Linked DNA regions of Microbulbifer sp. GL-2. The protein of the gene in region 1 interacts with the protein of each later gene in a pairwise test. Links are inferred from orthologs where the notes say so. Each region holds a gene or a part of one and is shown in the gene's direction. Other genes may lie near its edges. The genes, in order: rho and yhbY.

What was found.
Region 2: the proteins of rho (region 1) and yhbY interact in binary tests that used the Escherichia coli proteins (3 or more experiments, as listed by UniProt). The link is inferred for Microbulbifer sp. GL-2 from one-to-one orthologs.

Annotation. Positions count from the first base shown.
Region 1 is NZ_AP019807.1:1,308,921-1,318,787, reverse strand. Bases 6,920-9,867 are described here. They hold rho (transcription termination factor Rho), read left to right. Parts: upstream 6,920-7,737; coding sequence 7,738-8,997; downstream 8,998-9,867. Other genes in these bases: ubiD (4-hydroxy-3-polyprenylbenzoate decarboxylase), read left to right, coding at 9,694-9,867; GL2_RS05605 (RNA-binding protein), read left to right, coding at 9,268-9,537; trxA (thioredoxin TrxA), read left to right, coding at 7,039-7,368. Also shown: GL2_RS05650 (YggT family protein), read left to right, coding at 1-362; GL2_RS05645 (dynamin family protein), read left to right, coding at 513-2,480; GL2_RS05640 (homoserine O-acetyltransferase), read left to right, coding at 2,649-3,794; methionine biosynthesis protein MetW, read left to right, coding at 3,794-4,384; GL2_RS05630 (DUF4426 domain-containing protein), read left to right, coding at 4,526-4,978; rdgB (RdgB/HAM1 family non-canonical purine NTP pyrophosphatase), read left to right, coding at 5,077-5,694; radical SAM family heme chaperone HemW, read left to right, coding at 5,663-6,898. UniProt on the Escherichia coli protein: Facilitates transcription termination by a mechanism that involves Rho binding to the nascent RNA, activation of Rho's RNA-dependent ATPase activity, and release of the mRNA from the DNA template.
Region 2 is NZ_AP019807.1:2,393,418-2,403,088, reverse strand. The notes cover bases 4,760-7,511. They hold yhbY (ribosome assembly RNA-binding protein YhbY), read left to right. Parts: upstream 4,760-5,860; coding sequence 5,861-6,163; downstream 6,164-7,511. Other genes in these bases: GL2_RS10385 (S41 family peptidase), read right to left, coding at 6,588-7,511; GL2_RS10390 (hypothetical protein), read right to left, coding at 6,208-6,579; rlmE (23S rRNA (uridine(2552)-2'-O)-methyltransferase RlmE), read right to left, coding at 5,098-5,721; ftsH (ATP-dependent zinc metalloprotease FtsH), read right to left, coding at 4,760-4,922. Outside these bases: tpiA (triose-phosphate isomerase), read right to left, coding at 1-482; glmM (phosphoglucosamine mutase), read right to left, coding at 602-1,954; folP (dihydropteroate synthase), read right to left, coding at 2,050-2,895; more of ftsH, read right to left, coding at 2,997-4,759; more of GL2_RS10385, read right to left, coding at 7,512-8,168; pntB (Re/Si-specific NAD(P)(+) transhydrogenase subunit beta), read right to left, coding at 8,375-9,671.

The DNA of each region.
Region 1 (9,867 bases):
TGGCTTGCGGCTTGTTGGCGGGCTATGGATTGTTTAACCCGCTTAGTGCACTGCTCTGGTCCCTGATAGGCTGCGTGGCCACAGTGATTGCGGTGGTCTTTGTAGGGATGCTGATCTCCATTGTGTTCAGCTGGATTGCACCTCATAGCGGTCACCCGGCGTTAATGTTGTTGCGCCAGTTACTGGAGCCATTCTGCGCACCGATTCGCCGCTTGATCCCGCCACTGGGGGTGATCGATATCAGCCCGATCTTCGTGTTTATCCTGCTTACAGTGGCAGACAAATTGCTGTTCGGTTTCGCACAGATGGCGAATATGCCCCCTTTCGTTTACAGCCTTTTCTGGCATATTCCCGGCTTTTAAGTATTGGCGCTGCCAGTTTTCTTGCAGCGCGCGTACTGGATCGCATCTGGCGCGGTGTTAGACTCGTATACTAATGGCTGACGGCCCCAGCTTTCGCAATGGATGACTGGGTCCATGTCTGCAAGGTATGAATAAAAAGAACACCGTGAAATGGAAGACGCACTTTTACGCCAGCATATCTCCGATTACGACCGTTGGAAGAAGAACCTGGATCGCCAGTTCGCCCAGTTCAACCAATGGTTGCAGCAACACTTCCCCAACTCCGCCGGAGCTTGCCAGGTTGTGCAGCAGGCCCGTGCATTACTCACCGACGACCAGTTTACCCTGGTGCTGGTCGGCGAGTTCTCCCGTGGCAAGACGGAACTGATTAACGCGCTGTTGTCGCAGACTTACGCCCAGCGGTTGTTACCTTCCAAGCCGGGGCGCACCACCATGTGTCCCACGGAAATCTTCAGTGATGGTGGCGAGCGCGCCAGTCTGCGCCTGTTGCCAATCGAAACCCTGGCTACCAATACCAGCCTGGAGAGTTTCCGCCGGATCCCACAGAAGTGGGTAACCCATGAATTCGACGCCAATGACCCTGAGGCTACCCGCTCAGCGCTGTTGAAGGTGGCCGCGACCAAATCGGTGATGCCTGAGGAGGCGGCCCGCTATGGCTTCGATCGTCGCCACCTGGATGATAAAGGCAATCTGGTAGAAATTCCCGCCTGGCGCTACGCGCTGATCTGCCTGCCACATCCACTACTGGACCAGGGCCTGCGGATTATCGATACGCCTGGGCTCAACGCCCTTGGCAATGAGCCGGAATTGACCCTGAGTACCTTGCCCGGTGCCCAGGCGGTGGCCTTCCTCCTGGCTGCGGATGCAGGTGTCAGTGGCACCGATATGAATATGTGGGAGACTCACTTGGCGCCATTGCGCGAGCACCGTGGCACAGCGGTGATGGCGTTACTGAATAAAGTCGATGTCCTTTGGGATGATCCCGATGAGGATGCAGACTTATTGTTGCGGCGTATGAGTGCGGAGGTCGCCAAGCTATTATCTGTGCCACAGGAGAGTGTTGCTGGGGTCTCGGCAAAAATGGCGCTGCTTGCCCGCCAGCAGCGGGATATGGACCTGCTGCGCAACAGTCGCTTTGCAGACTTCGAAAAACTGCTGGTGCAGCGCCTGTTGGAGCACCGCCAAAAAGTGGCGGAGCACCGCTCATTACATCAGGCCCTGACACTGATGGCGGACACTCGCGATCTCCTCAAGCGCCGCCTCAATAGCGGCCGCGCCGCATTGGTTCACCTGCAGCGCAACAGCGCCAGCACCGAGGAACAGTTAGCGGAGCTGGGCCAGCTGCAGCAGACTGTACGTGAGCAGCATAAGCTCTGCCACCAGGAATTACTCACACTCAAATCCAGTCAGCGCATGTTGATGCGTCAGAGTACTTCCCTGCTGGCCCCTATCTCCACCCAGCAACTGCAACTGTTAATCGATGACACCAGCAAGGAATTGCATAAACGCTGGACGCCGATGGGGCTGGCCAAGGCTATTGACACCTTTATGGAAGGGGTTGATCACCAGCTCGCCAATCTGGAGCGGGAGGTGGACCAGGCAAACCGGCTATTGGATGCGGTTTTCGAGCGTTCCAGTTTGAAGAAAGTGGATAGTGTTGAGCAATATTTCAGCGCCCGGAAATTCCGTGCCACTCTGCGTGGCCTGCACCGCCAGGCTGCTCAGTTGCGCCGTTCACCACAACTGCTCCTGGCGCGACGCAACCGCCTGAGCGAGCGCTTTATCACCACCCTCGCAAGTGAAGTGGGGCGGCTCTACAGCCAGATCATTGATGCGGCGGAAAACTGGTTGGAGCAGGCGCTCGAGCCATTGAAGCAGCACGCTCAGTACCAGAAACACCTGCTCAACCGCCACCTGATCAAGCTCACTGAACTAAAACAGAAGACTCGGAGCCGGCGCACTGACTTGCGTACTCTCGAAGACGAAGTACTGCGCAATGACCGGGCTCTTTCAGCGCTGGAAGAGTTGCTGCGCCACAGCAGCTCCGCGCCTCAACCGCTGGCTCCTGCGCCTCGCGCCCACAATGTCACACGACTGAAAGCCTCTCTCACCACCTGAGAGGGGCTTGGCGGTTCTTAACTGGCGGTTGTGATAACTGTCATAAGTTGCAGGGCTCCCGTAAACTCTCTGTTCCGGCATTTGCCAGCCGCCAAATAACCTGACAGATAAAATACCTTGTCAACGGAAAGCCCCACTGCCTCCCGGGAGGTCCAGAGTACCGCCGACGTGAATTCTGTCGGTATAGTTGTGCCAAAGAGCTACAGGTTTAGCGAGCCATTGCCGCTGGCCTGCGGGCGCGTATTGCAGGACTACACCCTGGTCTACGAAACCTATGGCGAATTAAACGCCGATAACAGCAATGCAATTTTGATTTGCCACGCTCTGTCGGGGCATCACCATGCTGCGGGAAGACACAGCCCCGATGACAAGCGGCCGGGCTGGTGGGATCACTATATCGGTCCTGGAAAGCCAATCGACACGAATAAATTTTTTGTGGTCTCTCTCAATAACCTGGGCGGTTGTCACGGTTCAACCGGGCCAGTTTTCATCAACCCCGCTACAGGAAAGCCCTGGGGGCCGGATTTCCCACCTCTGCGGGTTCGCGATTGGGTCCACAGCCAGGCGCGCCTGGCCGATGTGTTGGGAATTGCGCAGTGGGCTGCGGTTATCGGTGGCAGTTTGGGCGGTATGCAGGCCATGCGTTGGTCATTGGAGTACCCTGAGCGATTGCGCCACTGCGTGGTGATCGCATCGGCGATGAAGCTTTCGGCGCAAAATATCGCTTTTAATGAAACTGCACGCCAGGCTATCACTTCCGATCCGGATTTTTGCGGTGGGCGTTATCTGGAGCTGGATAAGTTGCCGCGCAGGGGATTGGCGGTGGCGCGTATGATCGGCCATATCACATATCTCTCCGATGATGGACTGGCGAATAAGTTTGGTCGTGAGCTGCGTTCCGGCAGTTTCCAACCGGGTGCCGACGAGGAGGTCGAATTTCAAATCCAGAGTTACCTGCGCTACCAGGGCGACGCCTTCTCCAGCAGTTTCGACCCCAATACCTATATTCTGATGACCCGTGCATTGGATTACTTTGACCTGGCACGGGAATACGGTGATGACCCGGTGGCGGCGTTTGCCAATGCTCGTTGCCGTTTCCTGTTGCTTGCCTTTACTTCCGACTGGCGTTTTGCGCCGGAGCGTTCGCGCGAGATTGTCGATGCCCTGATACACGCCAATGCCCCAGTGAGCTTTGCCGAAATTGAATCTGCCATGGGCCACGATGCATTTCTGCTCCCTGATAAGCGCTATGAGGAAATCTTCCGCGCCTATATGCAGAGGGTGGCAACAGAGCCCACAGGGGAGACATGTTGATGCGTATAGATCTCGATGTAATCCAGGAGTGGATAGCGCCTGGCAGTCGGGTGCTGGACCTGGGCTGTGGTGATGGCGCACTGCTGGAACAGTTGGACAAGAACAAGGATGTGACTGGTTATGGCCTGGAAATCGACCCGGAGCAAATAGCCCGTTGTGTGCAGCGGGGAGTCAATGTTGTCGAGCAAAACCTGGATACTGGGCTCGGTAACTTTTCCGACGGCAGCTTTGACGCCGTGGTTATGACTCAGGCACTGCAGACACTGCGGCACCCGCATGAAGTGGTGCGTGAGATGCTGCGGGTAGGGCGTGACTGCATTATCACTTTCCCCAATTTTGGGCAGTGGAGGGCGCGCTGGCACCTGGCATTTTCGGGGCGCATGCCCGTTTCTGACCTATTACCTTTTGAATGGTATGACACACCTAATATTCACTTTTGTACTTTCAGGGACTTTGAAGTGCTGTGCAAACAGAACGATTGGACTATTTTGCACCGCCAGGTAGTATCCGAGACGAAAATAGGCGTAACCTTTAAAGACTTTTTACCAAATTTATTCGGCGAGACAGCGATATATCATCTAACTCGCTAAACTAATATCTGCGCCAAGTTTTTGCCCCCTGGTTGGAGGCAAATTGCAGTTTTTGGCGGCCGCCGCCGAGAAGGTGGCCCGCCAATGGAATTCAGTGTCAACTCACCGGAGGTTGGCGCTCATAACAATTGGAGGTAAAGCGTGAATCGCATCCTTGCCGCAGCCGCCACCCTGGCCCTGCTTTTCGTGACCGCTGGCGCTGTTGCGCAACAGGCCCGCATTATCAAGAGCCATGAGGATTTCGGTGACTACCGGGTAATCTACTCGGTATTCAACAGTGATTTTATCCAGCCGGATATTGCACAGAAGTATCAATTGGCACGCGCCAGGGACCGCGCTTACGTCAATGTGTCTGTAGTCAAGAAGGATGGTGGCACTCATGGTCTTAGTGCTGAGATATCTGGGAACGCAACCAATCTGATCCAGCAATCACGACCTTTGAAGTTTGCTGAGATTCGCGAGGGCGATGCAGTTTACTATCTGGCGCCGTTGCGCTTCGAGAACGAAGAAACTCTCACCTTCAATGTTGATGTCACCTTGCCCAATGGTAAAAAGGAAAGGGTTACTTTCCGTCGCAAACTGGAACGGCCCTAGAGGGGCGAGCACCATCGCTAAGCCATGTTGGTGTGGCGGACTTCCACCCAATTAAGAATCCATAGCGGGCCGTGGGCCCGTTTTTTATTTGATACAGCATGATAAATAAAATTGTCCTGGCCAGCGGTAACGCCGGCAAATTGCGTGAGTTTTCCCAACTTTTCAGTACTTGGAAAATCGAGGTTCTACCTCAGTCCGAGTTCGATGTAGTCGATGCCGAGGAAACGGGCCTGAGTTTTATCGAGAATGCCCTGATCAAGGCCCGCCACGCCAGCCGTATTAGCGACTTGCCAGCACTGGCTGATGACTCCGGGCTAGCGGTAGATGCCTTGGGCGGTGCCCCAGGTATCTACTCGGCACGTTATTCAGGTGAGGGGGCCACCGATGCGAGCAATAACAGTAAGTTACTCAGTGCACTTGATGGGGTCGAAACTCTTGCTCGCGATGCCAGTTTTCACTGCGCCTTAGCTTTTGTGCGCAGATATGATGACCCGGTGCCTTTGGTGTGCAGTGCCCAGTGGCGCGGACGTATCCTGGAGAAACCCATGGGTGAGCAGGGTTTCGGTTATGACCCGCTTTTCTTGGTGCCCTCAGAGGGTATGAGCTCGGCACAGCTGCCGCGGGAGGTAAAAAATCGTCTGAGTCATCGTGCCCAGGCCATGGCGTTGTTTGAGGTCATGTGGCATGAGCAGATGGCGGGTATCGATCTTGACTGACAACGACACATTGGAGCTGCCGCCACTTAGCCTGTATGTGCATATCCCTTGGTGTGTGCGCAAATGTCCCTATTGTGATTTCAACTCACACCAGGCTGCCAGGGATCACACGGATACCGAATACGCGCTACCGCAAGCAGAGTATGTGGCACAGTTGCGTCGAGACCTGCTGAGCCAACTGCCTTGGGTACAGGGACGCAAGCTGCAGTCCATTTTTTTTGGTGGCGGCACTCCGAGCCTGTTTTCTCCGGAAGCTATCGGGCAAATCCTGGTCATGGCTGATGAGCTGGTAGGCTTTGTCGAGGGTGTCGAGATCACTCTGGAGGCGAATCCCGGTACCTTTGAACAGGCAAAATTTACCGGTTATCGTTCAGCCGGAGTCAATAGGCTGTCGATTGGGGTGCAGAGCTTTGATGCCGCCCAGTTGCACAACCTGGGGCGAATCCACAGCGGAGACGAGGCAGCTAGTGCGCTGGCGATGGCACGCAGGGCCGGCTTCGACAATATTAATCTGGATCTGATGCACGGCCTGCCAGGGCAGGCGGAAGTGGAGGCGCTGGAGGACCTGCGCCGCGCCGTATCCCTGGGGCCAGAGCATATTTCCTGGTATCAACTCACTATCGAGCCCAACACGGCCTTTTACAGCGCACCGCCTTCTACACCGGGTTCACAATTGATTGCCAGCATACAGGGCAGCGGACGAGAGTTTCTCGCTGAGGAGGGATATCTCCGCTACGAGGTGTCCGCATATAGCGGGAGGGGGCTTGAGTCCCGTCACAACCTCAACTATTGGTCGTTTGGTGATTACCTGGGTTTAGGAGCTGGTGCCCACGGTAAGGTGACATTGCCTCACGAGGGGCAGATCCTGCGCAGTCGGCGTACGCGTACACCGCGGGACTATATGAGCATCACACCAGCAGGTGGTGAATTGCTTCATCGGCAACTGGTTGAGCCTCATACCGATTTGGTGGAGGCTGCAGACCTACCGCTAGAGTTCCTGATGAATACGCTGCGCCTGGCTGACGGCGTACCCACTGATACCTTCACCCGTTACACAGGCCTACCCTTGGGGGTGTTACAGCGGCAGTGGTCGACTTTGATGGCAATGGATCTGGTACTGCCACTGGAGCGGCGCATCGCCACCAGTACATTCGGCTTCGACTATCTTGATGAGATTCTGCAGCGCTTCCTGGAGCAGCCGTGACTTCAGGGACTTGAAAAGCAGATCAGCGCCCCAATCTACGCGCTTAATGGCGCATTTCGGCTGTACTCCCACAGCCTGCATCGTGAGATGATGCGCGCGCGGTGGTCCCGCATTGAGTAACTAAAGAACAGGAAAGCAATATGAGCGAGCACGCAATCATCAATGTAACTGACGCCGAGTTCGAAGCTGAGGTTCTCAAGACTGAAGGCCCGGTGCTGGTAGATTTCTGGGCTCAGTGGTGCGGCCCGTGCAAAATGATCGCTCCGGTCCTGGATGACCTGGCGGGCCACTATGGCGACAAGCTGAAGATCGTCAAAGTAGACGTGGATGCAAATAAGGAAACCCCAGCGAAATATAATGTACGCGGCATTCCCACCCTGCTGCTGTTCAAAGGTGGCAATGTGGAAGGTACCAAGGTCGGCGCCCTGTCTCGCGCCCAGTTGACCGAGTTTATCGATAGCCAGCTGTAATCCTGACCAGTCCATCCTGCAAAGAAGGTAAATTTCTTTGCAGGATGGAAAACACCCGTTATACTGGCTGTAATTCTGTAATAGTTCAGTCAGTTGTGAATCCAGTGATGACCAGCTGAAGAAAACGCCCCTCCACAGGGTCCCTGACCATCCCCGGCGTGTATATTCCTCGAATGAGCTTATTGATAGTGCTCTGCCTTTTGATTATGGAGAGCTAAAGCTTGATAGGTATTACGCTTCCGATAGACATGGCCACCCAAGTGTACCGGGCAAATAAATGAGCAAATCTCTAATTTTCAAACCCCTCCCCAAAATAATTTCCGGCGTGTCCGCGCCAAATGACAACAGAAACCTTAATAAGCAATTGGTATGAATCTCTCCGAATTAAAAACCAAACCCATTGAAGAGTTGATTGAAATAGCCAAAGGTATGGGCCTGGAAAACCTGGCCCGGTCGCGCAAACAGGATATTATTTTCAATATTCTCAAGCGCCATGCCAAAAGCGGTGAAGATATTTACGGCGACGGTGTACTGGAAATCCTTCAGGACGGTTTTGGATTTTTGCGTTCCGCTGATTCCTCTTATCTTGCGGGACCGGACGATATATACGTTTCTCCCAGCCAGATTCGCCGTTTTAATTTGCGTACGGGTGACTCGATTTCCGGAAAGATTCGACCACCAAAAGAAGGTGAGAGATATTTCGCACTTTTGAAAGTTAACGAAATTAATTTCGATAAGCCGGAAAATGCCCGTAACAAAATTCTTTTCGAAAACCTCACACCTCTTTTCCCCAATGAACGCCTCGGTCTGGAATGTGGCAATGGCTCTTCCGAAGACTTGATCGGTCGAATTATTGACCTGGTGGCTCCGATTGGTAAGGGGCAGCGTGGCCTGATCGTAGCTCCGCCCAAGGCGGGTAAAACTATTATGCTGCAGAATATGGCCCAGGCCATAACGCGCAATAATCCTGAATGTCATCTGATCGTTTTGCTGATTGACGAGCGCCCGGAAGAAGTGACTGAGATGCAGCGCTCAGTACGCGGTGAAGTGGTTGCCTCCACTTTTGATGAGCCGCCCGCACGCCACGTCCAAGTTGCTGAAATGGTGATTGAGAAAGCCAAGCGTCTGGTGGAACACAAAAAAGATGTAGTGATCCTGTTGGATTCCATTACCCGTTTGGCGCGTGCTTATAACACTACGGTGCCGAGTTCTGGCAAGGTACTAACTGGTGGTGTGGATGCCCACGCCTTGGAGCGCCCCAAGCGCTTCTTTGGTGCCGCGCGCAATATTGAAGAAGGCGGAAGTCTGTCTATTATTGCTACTGCACTGATTGATACTGGCTCGAAGATGGATGAAGTAATTTTCGAGGAGTTTAAAGGTACAGGTAACATGGAATTACAGCTGGATCGTAAGATCGCTGAAAAACGTGTTTACCCGGCAATTAATGTACGTCGCTCGGGTACCCGCCGTGAAGAGTTGTTAATGCCTGAGGGTGAGCTGCAGCGGGTATGGATTTTACGTAAACTTTTGCACGATATGGAAGATGTGGCGTCAACTGAATTCCTAGTGGATAAGTTGAAGGATTTCAAGACTAATGACGAATTCTTCCTGTCCATGAAACGGAAATAATTTTTATATATAAAAGGCGCCAGCATAGGCGCCTTTTATATTCTGGATTGAATAAGGCGAATATTTACGCTGATTAATGTTGAAAAGGCGAGCTATTAGGCATATAAAGTTCCACATCGTGGCGCTGGATATGAATTTTATTGAGCGGCGCCCGACCGAATTGGCTCAGGAGATACTCCGTTAAAGGGCCAATCTCAAATGAATAATCTGGTGGAGCTGGTTATTCATTTGTGACTGCACGACAGCCCACACATCTAGTGAGAACCTTTTGTGAATATCTATATTGGAAATCTGGCCTACGCGGTAACCTCTGACGACCTGCACGAAGCTTTCGGCGCATTCGGAGAGATCTCTCGGGCTACTGTAATTACCGACCGTGAGACTGGTCGCTCTAAAGGCTTCGGTTTCGTAGAAATGCCTAACGACGACGAAGCTCGCAAAGCAATCGAAGAGATGAACGACCAGCCTATGTCTGGCCGTAACATCCGCGTTAACGAAGCTAAGCCCCGCGAAGATCGTCCGCGTCGCCCCCGCTTCTAAGCTTGCGATAAGCTTAAGATTTTTTCGGCCCGCTGCCTAAGGTTTGCGGGTCGTTTCTCCCTCCTGCCCCTTTGCACCCTGATCAGGGCGCCATTCCCCATTTTGTCTTTTCTGTTTTACACTGCATGCTGGTTTATTTTCTTCGCCCGGTAACTCATGAAATACAAAGACCTGCGCGACTTTATCAAGTTGTTGGAAAAGCGCGGCCTGTTGAAACGAATTCAGCACCCTGTTGACCCCAATCTAGAGATGACAGAAATTGCTGACCGTGTGCTGCGTAGCGGTGGTCCGGCCCTGCTGTTTGAAAACCCAGTGGGCTTCGACACACCG
Region 2 (9,671 bases), 1.1 Mb from region 1 along the record:
ACAGCGTCTTTCCAAGCGCTGGAGTCTATACGATTTCTCACTGCTGCCATCTGCTCGGCAACCACTTCGAGGGTACGCCCCTGTTCCCGCTCTTCGAGGGTTTCACCCACGCACAAGATCGGGATTAGGCCAGCCGCCTGAGCTGCAACAAATTTTCCTGCTACCAGTTCATTACTCTCTAAGTAGAGACTGCGACGCTCTGAGTGACCGACAATCACATAGTGAGTATTCCAGTCGAGCAGCATACCTGCTGAAACTTCACCGGTAAAAGCCCCTGCGGGCTCCTGGCTTAAGTTTTGCCCACCAACCACAAATCCACCTTTGTCCTGCGCTGCCTGTGCAGCCAGGGAGAGGTAGGGGAAAGGCGGACATACAACCACACCAGAAATCACTCCCTCCAGGTCGAGGTCAGTGAAAAAACGCTCGGCAAACTCTCGGCTGCCATTCATTTTCCAGTTAGCTGCTACCAGCGGTGTTCGCATGTGTGCTCCTTCAAGGGGCGCAAATCTTAGCGACATTGCCGCCAACATACAACCAAAAATATACGACTTTATTTGGAGTCAAATGCAGTCCGGCTTACCAAGTTCCCGATGAACCCGGGTCAGCTATTGCCTACCCGCTCAACCACAGTGGAAATCTGTTGTGCCAGTTGCTCGACCAGAGCGCTGTCGCGCCCTTCAACCATCACACGAATTAACGGCTCAGTACCAGATGGGCGCAACAAAACACGCCCGCTGTCAGCGAGTTGACTCTCGGCCTCACTGACAGCTGCCATCACATCCTGGTGCTCAAGCACACCATCCCTATGCCCAAGTCGCACATTAATCATGTGCTGGGGTAGCATTGTCATACGCTTCTTGAGTTGATGCAAAGGTTCATCAAATTCGCACAGGGCTCTCAGCACCTGGAGCGCAGCAACGATACCATCTCCAGTGGTGGAGGCGTCAGCACAGATAATATGGCCGGAAGACTCTCCGCCGAGCATCCAGTCATTTGCAGACATTCTCTCCAGAACATAGCGATCACCAACTTTGGCTCGCTCAAATGGGATATTGCGCTCTCTCAATGCCAGCTCGAAGCCATAATTGCTCATCAGCGTGCCGACCACACCTTTACAGCCACCGAGAAACTCTTGCTGATGCAAACCGATAATAAAGAGCAGCTGATCGCCATCAACAAGTTCGCCATTGCTATCCACAAACAGCACTCGATCACCATCGCCATCAAATGCAATACCCAGGTCCGCGCCCTGCTCAATAACCGCTTGCTGCAACTGTTGCGGTTTGGTGGAGCCGCACTCCAGGTTGATATTCATCCCATCTGGACTGACTCCCAAGGCTGTGACCTCAGCCCCTAACTCGCGGAATACTTTGGGGGCAATATGGTATGTGGCCCCATTGGCACAGTCCAATACGACTTTGAGCCCATCCAGGGAGAAGTTCCAAGGGGTAGAGGCCTTGCTGAATTCGATATAGCGTGCAGCCGCATCATCGATACGGTGGGCCTTGCCTAGATCCACCGAAGTCTCCATAGGCAAATTCAGCGCCGCTTCTATTTCCAACTCAACTTGGTCGGGTAGCTTGCTGCCCTCAGCACTAAAAAATTTAATGCCGTTATCGTGATAGGGATTATGAGAGGCACTGATCACAATACCTGCCCGCGCATGAAAGGTGCGAGTCAGGTAGGCAATTGCAGGGGTTGGCATGGGGCCAAGCAGTCCTACATCTACGCCGGCATTAATCAAACCTGCCTCCAGGGCGGCCTCAAACATATAACCAGAGACCCGGGTATCCTTACCTATCAGGATGCGAGGCCTCCCAGGACGATTTCCCCCAGCCTTTTTCCCCAGCACTTTGCCTGCTGCATATCCCAGTCGCAGCATAAAATCCGGAGTAATAGCACCTTCGCCTACACGCCCACGAATACCGTCAGTGCCAAAAAATTTTCTTTCCATAACTCTTCCCAGTAACGTTTTACACCGCTTATTTTCATTTTGTGAAAATGCAGGAGTCTCCCAGCGGCTCGGGATAACTGCTACAGGAGAATTAGTTAGTTATCGCAATCAATCATTTGTCGCAAACGCAAGACATCAACCGTCTCTGCAACATCATGGGCCCGCAGGATGCTTGCTCCACGTTGCGCGGCCATCATGGCCAGCGCCAGGCTCCCAGACAATCTCTCACCCACTTCACGTTGTAACAGTCGCCCAATCATAGACTTGCGTGATAATCCTGCCAATATAGGCATATTGAAAGAGGCCAGCTGCGACAAACCACGCAACAACGCCAGGTTATGCTCATCTGTCTTGCCGAAGCCGAAGCCCGGATCGAGGATCAATCGCTCGCGCGCAATTCCCTGTCCCTCGCACGCTGCGACTCTCTGCTCCAGGTAAGCAGCCACTTCTTCCACCACATTCATATAGGAGGGCGCTTTCTGCATGCTGCCTGGCTGCCCTTGCATATGCATCAGACAAACGGGTAATCCCGTTTGCTCAGCAGCCTCCAAGGCACCTGGACGTTCCAGGGCGCGGACATCATTAATCAGGCCAGCTCCTGCCGCTGCCGCAATATGCATTACAGCCGGGGAGCTGGTATCGACAGAGACAATCGCCCCAAAGTTCGAGCAGATAGCTTCCACTACCGGGATAACGCGGTCCAGCTCCTCCTGCTCCGATACCGGACACGCCCCAGGGCGGGTGGATTCGCCACCTACATCGAGTATCGCGGCACCTTCGCCCAACATCTGCTCAGCTCGGCGCAGAACCAGAGATAAGTCCAGGCTTCCCGCAGCATAGTAACTGCCGCCATCCGAGAAAGAGTCCGGTGTCGTGTTCAAAACCCCCATCACAACAGGCTGAGACAGATCCAGAGGTTGTTTTCCACAGGTAATTTTCATGTGCAGCAATAAAAAAACGGAATGTCAGGACGGAATAAGCGAGAGCCTTATCACCGACCGGGCATTCCGTTTGTTATGTCCTAGTAATCCTTTTTTAGAGCTCAGTGCTCATTCAGTGGGCCGCCCACGGTGTTACTCTTGTCGGCTTCGGTAGAAGTTTCATTTGTCTCGGTATCAGTTTCGCCTGTGGAGCTGTTACCACCGGAGCCAAAATTATTGTCCTGCCAGTCTTTAGGCTGACGAACCTTACGTCTCGCCATCAGGTCATCAACCTGCTCGGCATCCAGGGTTTCATACTCCATCAGCGCATCTTTCATCGCCTCAAGAATATCCCTGTTTTCCTCCAGCAGCTTGCTGGCACGGTCATAGCAGTTATCGATGATACGGCGCACTTCTGCTTCGATCTCATAAGTGGTCTTACCAGACACCGGGTTACCCTGTCCGGGCTGTCCACTCTCATCCTCACCGTAATGTAACGGGCCCAACTTCTCCGACAGCCCCCATTTGGCCACCATATTGCGTGCCAGATCGGTAGCTCGCTCAATATCGTTGGAGGCTCCAGTGGTGACTCCATCAATGCCCAAGGTCATTTCCTCGGCAATACGACCACCAAACAGGGAGCACAGCTGCGATTCAATCGCACGCTTGGAAATACTGTACTTGTCTTCCTCCGGCAGGAACTGGGTAACACCAAGGGCGCGACCACGAGGAATAATGGTCACTTTATGCACTGGATCGTGTTCCGGCACCAAGCGGCCGATAATCGCGTGACCCGCTTCGTGATAGGCAGTATTCACCTTTTCCTTTTCATTCATGACCATGGACTTACGTTCCGCACCCATCATGATCTTGTCACGGGCACGTTCAAACTCTTCCATGGTAACGGTGCGCCGATTAGCGCGTGCTGCAAATAAGGCCGCCTCATTTACCAGGTTGGCCAGATCGGCACCGGAGAAACCGGGTGTTCCACGGGCAATAGTTTGGGCGTTAATTTTATCGTCCAGGGGCACCTTGCGCATGTGCACCTTAAGGATCTGCTCACGCCCACGAATATCCGGCAAGCCGACAAACACTTGACGGTCAAAACGACCAGGACGCAAAAGGGCATGGTCGAGAACATCCGGGCGGTTGGTGGCGGCAATTACAATCACCCCTTCATTGCCCTCAAAACCGTCCATTTCCACCAGTAGCTGGTTCAGCGTCTGTTCGCGCTCATCGTGACCACCGCCCACACCGGCACCCCGGTGACGGCCAACGGCGTCAATCTCGTCGATAAAGATAATGCAGGGAGCCTGTTTTTTGGCTTGCTCAAACATATCACGCACGCGGGAAGCACCCACACCAACAAACATCTCTACAAAATCAGAACCTGAGATAGAGAAGAAGGGCACCTTTGCTTCACCGGCAATGGCCTTGGCCAGCAGGGTCTTACCGGTGCCGGGAGGTCCACACATCAGCACACCGCGGGGAATATTACCTCCCAGACGCTGGAACTTGGTGGGGTCTCGCAGAAACTCTACCAGTTCCTGCACCTCTTCCTTAGCTTCATCCACACCTGCAACATCGGCAAAGGTGGTCTTGATCTGGTCTTCACCCAGCAGGCGCGCCTTGCTCTTGCCAAATGCCATGGGCCCGGATCGCCCTCCGGCACCGCCCTGCATCTGGCGCATAAAGAACATAAACACGGCGATGATGATCAGGATTGGGAAGCTGGCCACCAGCAGTTGCTGCCAGATACTGGGGGACTCCGGCTCACGACCAACGAACTGCACATTGCTGCGCACCAGTTCGTTAGTGAGTTCATCATCAATTATTTGTGGCTGGATAGTCTTAAAGCGGTTGCCATCCGCCTTCTCCCCGGTGATCACCAGGCCATCTACAACCACACTCTTTATCTGGCCCGACTGCACATCCTGAACAAAGTCGGAATAGCTGAGAGCCTCATCCCGTGACTGCGGTTTGAAATTCTGAAATACCATCAGCAGCACCGCCGCGATGATTAACCACAGTACAAGGTTCTTTGCCATATCATTCAAAGGGATAGCCCTCTCGCTTTCGCACTCAAAATCCGTTCATCCGGCAACGCCGGTCGCACCTATACTGGTTCAAACCAGTATAGGTGCGGGGGTCAACAGCCCTGCCCCCGATCTTGGTATCGCTTATACCATATCGGGCGCCCAGACCAGAAATACACCGCTAGCCTTAACTGCCCTTAAAGCCTCGCGCTACCAAGTAGACCTCGCGAGAGCGGGGTCTGGAAGCGCCGGGTTTACGGGTCACAACACTGTTGTAGCTACCGCGCAAATCGCGAATCAGCTCGTCAAAACCCTCGCCCTGGAACACCTTGGCAACAAAGGCCCCGCCCGGTTTCAGAACCTGGCGAGCCATATCCACAGCCAGTTCCACCAAATACATGGAGGCGGGCTGATCCACATCGCGTATTCCACTCATATTGGGGGCCATATCTGAAATCACAAGGTCTGCCAGATCATCACCTAAGTGTTGCAGCAGCTCATTGAGCACTGACTCCTCGGTAAAGTCGCCCTGTACAAAGTCCACTCCCGCCAAAGGGTCCATAGGCAATATGTCAGACGCCAAAACCCGGCCTTTGTGCCCCACCAGCTCCATTGCGACCTGGGACCAGCCACCCGGCGCCGCCCCCAGGTCGACAACAGTCATGCCTGGTTTGAACAAGCGGTCCTTATTTTGGAGCTCCTGCAGCTTGTAGCTGGCACGGGAGCGGTAGCCCTCTTTTTGAGACTGTTTGACGTATTGGTCATTAAAATGTTCACGCAACCAGCGGTGGCTGCTCTTAGATCGGCCCATCAGGTACAATGCCTACAATCACTACAGCTTAATTATAAGAGCGGCCACAGACCGCGAATGTCCCAAACGTCCGCTGGCGACAATCGAGGTCTGTGGCCGCTCCCACATCGATATCCACAAAGTGGTAATGGAGTATTGTATGCCTTTAACCGCCGACCGCAAAAAAGCTCTTCGCTCTCTCGGTCACAATCTGAAACCTGTCGTGACCGTAGCTGGCAATGGGCTGAGCGAGGGCGTGATGGAAGAACTGGAGCGAGCACTTGAAGACCACGAGCTGATCAAGGTCAAATTAATGATTGCCGACCGCGAAGTTCGTCACCAGATTGTGGGGGAACTCTGTAAGAAATCCTCCTCGGAACTGGTGCAAGAGATTGGCAAGATTGCATTGATTTACCGTGCGGCGCAGAAGCCCGACATCAAGAAGTCAAACTTATTGCGTTGAGAAAATAGGGGAGCGGTTTTATCCCCTCCCCATAAGTCCAATTCTCAGTCTTGGCCTGCTGGAACACACTTGGCCTCCAGCGCCCAGCGCGGCCCATCTGGCAATCGCGCCAACCAGCAGCGATCCCCCTCCCAAAAAAGCTTAAACTTTATTGGTCGCCCCATATCACGGCCAATGAGCCTCATCTGGCGCGGCGTCTTGTCAAAAACCAACAGGCTATTTTCTAAAAACACATTGGGACTGAGATGAATTTCTATCCCTCCCATTGCCTCAGAAACAACCCGCTGCACTTCACTGCGGGACTGAGGTTCCGAATCGGCGAGTAGCGCGGGTTGTAGCAGCTCTAAAGATGTCTGTTGAGCTCCACAACCAGCCCCCATCATGGCCATAAAAATTAAGCTGATCTTTGTAAGCACCTTCACTCTTATTTCACCATTATCCGGCTACTGCGATATATTGGTTTCGGAATGCGTACATTTGGTTCAAGACCCTGCTCACTTATACCCGAGTCGGAAAAAGCCTTAATCTCAAAGCTTCCACACTCTCCAGTCTCGATATAGTTTAGAGCCGTGGCAAAACGTGCTTCATTGGTTTCACCCAATAAATGATTAAAGTCATCACCCACTTCACAGCCAGGCAATTCCGCTCCGGTATGGGACGTACCGCCAGGGAAAAAGCCATCAGTATACTCGCCAAAACCTTTGGCATTTGAACCGGCAAACTGAATTGTAAAATAGGTAGTACCGCAATTATCAAGATCGTAAAAACCATAGGGCTTGCCACAGGTGGCTCCACCAATCTGAATAACCTCAATATCTATTCCACGTAACCCATTGATAATGGCTTCACTGGAGGAGCAGGTATTTCCGCCAGTCAAAACAAAAAGACGTGTCAAGTTGAGAGTTGGCAACGACTCGCCCTCTAGAGAATCATCTGTAATACCTACCGCGGTGGTATGAAAGGGGGTTGGTGCAACTGATTCTCCAGTAACCGGGTTTATCTCCGGATGCTTATCATTAAAGCGTATATTTTCAAAGGGCTGACCGACACTCACATCGCCAGCAATCATATAGGCCAGCTCTGCAGCAAGATCCAAATAACCACCCCGGTTGTAACGAAGATCCAAAACAAGCTCATCAATATTTTGAGGCACAAGATCTCTAACTTCAGTGATCAACTGACCTTCCGCTCTGCCGAGATGGTCATTAAACAGGATATAGCCTACTTTGCGACCAGAATTTGTAGTCTCAACCTTAACGTGCTGTACAGGATCTGACTCAACCAATTTTGAGGCTAAGGTGACCTCTACAGTTTCAGTAGCACCTAGAGGCAAAATTTCGAATGTATGAACCTCATCAGGCTCGGACGGCCACATACCATTATTTAACGTGTCGACATCCTCACCATAAGCCAAGTCGATACCATCCACGCTGATAACCTTTGCACCACGAGTAATTGTATTCGGCAAATTTTCATCATCTTCAATATCTAGATAAGCGACAACAGCTTCACGTGGCAATTCATCTGGTGCAGACAGCAACCCCCACTGGATTCCGTATCCGATCTCTTTTTCTGATCGTAACATTTCAGTAGATTCGGAAAAATGAAAACGATCTTTGGCGCTGCCTGAAGGGGTTGTAGCATTTGTTTTCAATAGCTCAAAGTAAGCGATAGAATCTGTAAAGCCAGAGGGGTCCCTATCTTCAATTTCGTCATACCAAAGATAGAGTTCATTACTCATTGAACGCAGCCAGTTATTTTCATCTTCCCGCGTTCCCAGCCGATCAATAAATAATTCACCGGTGTCTGGATCAATACCACTTCTTGGTGAAACACATCTGCCCATAAAGGTCGAAGACGGCAAAAAATTATCCTTTACCCATGAACCCTGAGTATCATCTACAGAAGCATCATCACTACCGCCACCGGAACCACAAGCTGCAAGAGCAATTACGCCAATGGTAATCAGCCCCTGTAGCATAAGTTTGTCAAAACGGGTCCCCATCCCCCATCTCCTTTATTTTTTGTTAAATACTGTAAAGGTGTGGAGGTTACCACTATTGAAAAATGCTTGCGATAGTCAAAGAAGCTTGAAAAGTCCTACTTCCAACACACAACAATCGGGCCTGTAACGCCTGATACCAATTTGGTATAAACGCCCCAGGCCCGTATTGTGAAGCTACCAAAAGATTGGTCATCAAGCACAATTAATTACTCGCCAACCTTCCCAAGCACTCCCTGAAGGCTATCCTTGGCATCTCCAAACAGCATACGTGCGTTTTCCTTATAAAACAGAGGATTGGCAACACCCGCATAGCCAGAGGCCATGGAACGCTTAAGTACCACTACCTTGCGGGCTTTCCAAACTTCAAGAACAGGCATGCCGGCAATGGGCGAGTTAGGCTTTTCTACAGCATCAGGGTTTACTGTATCGTTCGCACCTATAACCAGAACCAGATCTGTATTGGGGAAATCCGGATTGATTTCATCCATCTCCATTACTATGTCATAGGGCACATTAGCCTCTGCGAGTAAAACGTTCATATGTCCGGGGAGGCGCCCCGCTACCGGGTGGATACCAAAACGTACCGTTTTACCCATCTTTCGCAGACGATCAGTCAGGTCACTAACGGCTTGCTGAGCATGGGCAACGGCCATACCAAATCCCGGTACGATGATAATGCTATCGGCCGCATTGAGATCATCCGCAAGTTCCTGTTGATCTATGGCGATAACCTCGCCATCAACTTCCTCATCAGAGACCTCACCACCATCGGAACCGAAACCACCGAGAATCACACTGATAAAAGATCGATTCATACCGCGGCACATAATATAACTAAGGATGGCACCGGAAGAGCCCACTAGGGCACCAACAACTATCAACAGATCATTGCCCAGCATAAATCCGGTTGCCGCAGCAGCCCAACCGGAATAGCTGTTGAGCATTGAAATGACCACTGGCATATCAGCACCGCCAATAGCGGCTACAAGGTGAATACCTAATAGCAGCGCAATCGCCGTCATCAGTAGCAGATTGATAACCGTACCAGCGTGCACATCTGCGGGTACGAATAATACGCCCAATACAATACAGGCCAGAATAGCAATCAGGTTCAACCAGTGACGCGCGGGCAACATTAGAGGTTTACCCGAAACAAGTCCCTGCAATTTACAAAAGGCAACCAGGGAACCGGTGAGAGTAATTGCCCCAATAAAAACCCCGAGATAAATCTCAGTACTGTGCACAACATGAGCTGCACCATGCAGCGTGATACGTGGATCGAGGAAACCGCCCCAACCGATCAAAACCGCTGCGAGACCGACAAAGCTGTGCAGCAGCGCCACCATTTGTGGCATCTGGGTCATGGCGACACGTTTGGCCAGTGACAACCCGATCACTGCACCAACAACCATGGCTATAGCCACCATCCAATAGGCTCCGGCAGCCACACCCGCGATTGTAGCGACTATGGCAACAGCCATACCCACCATGCCGTAGATATTT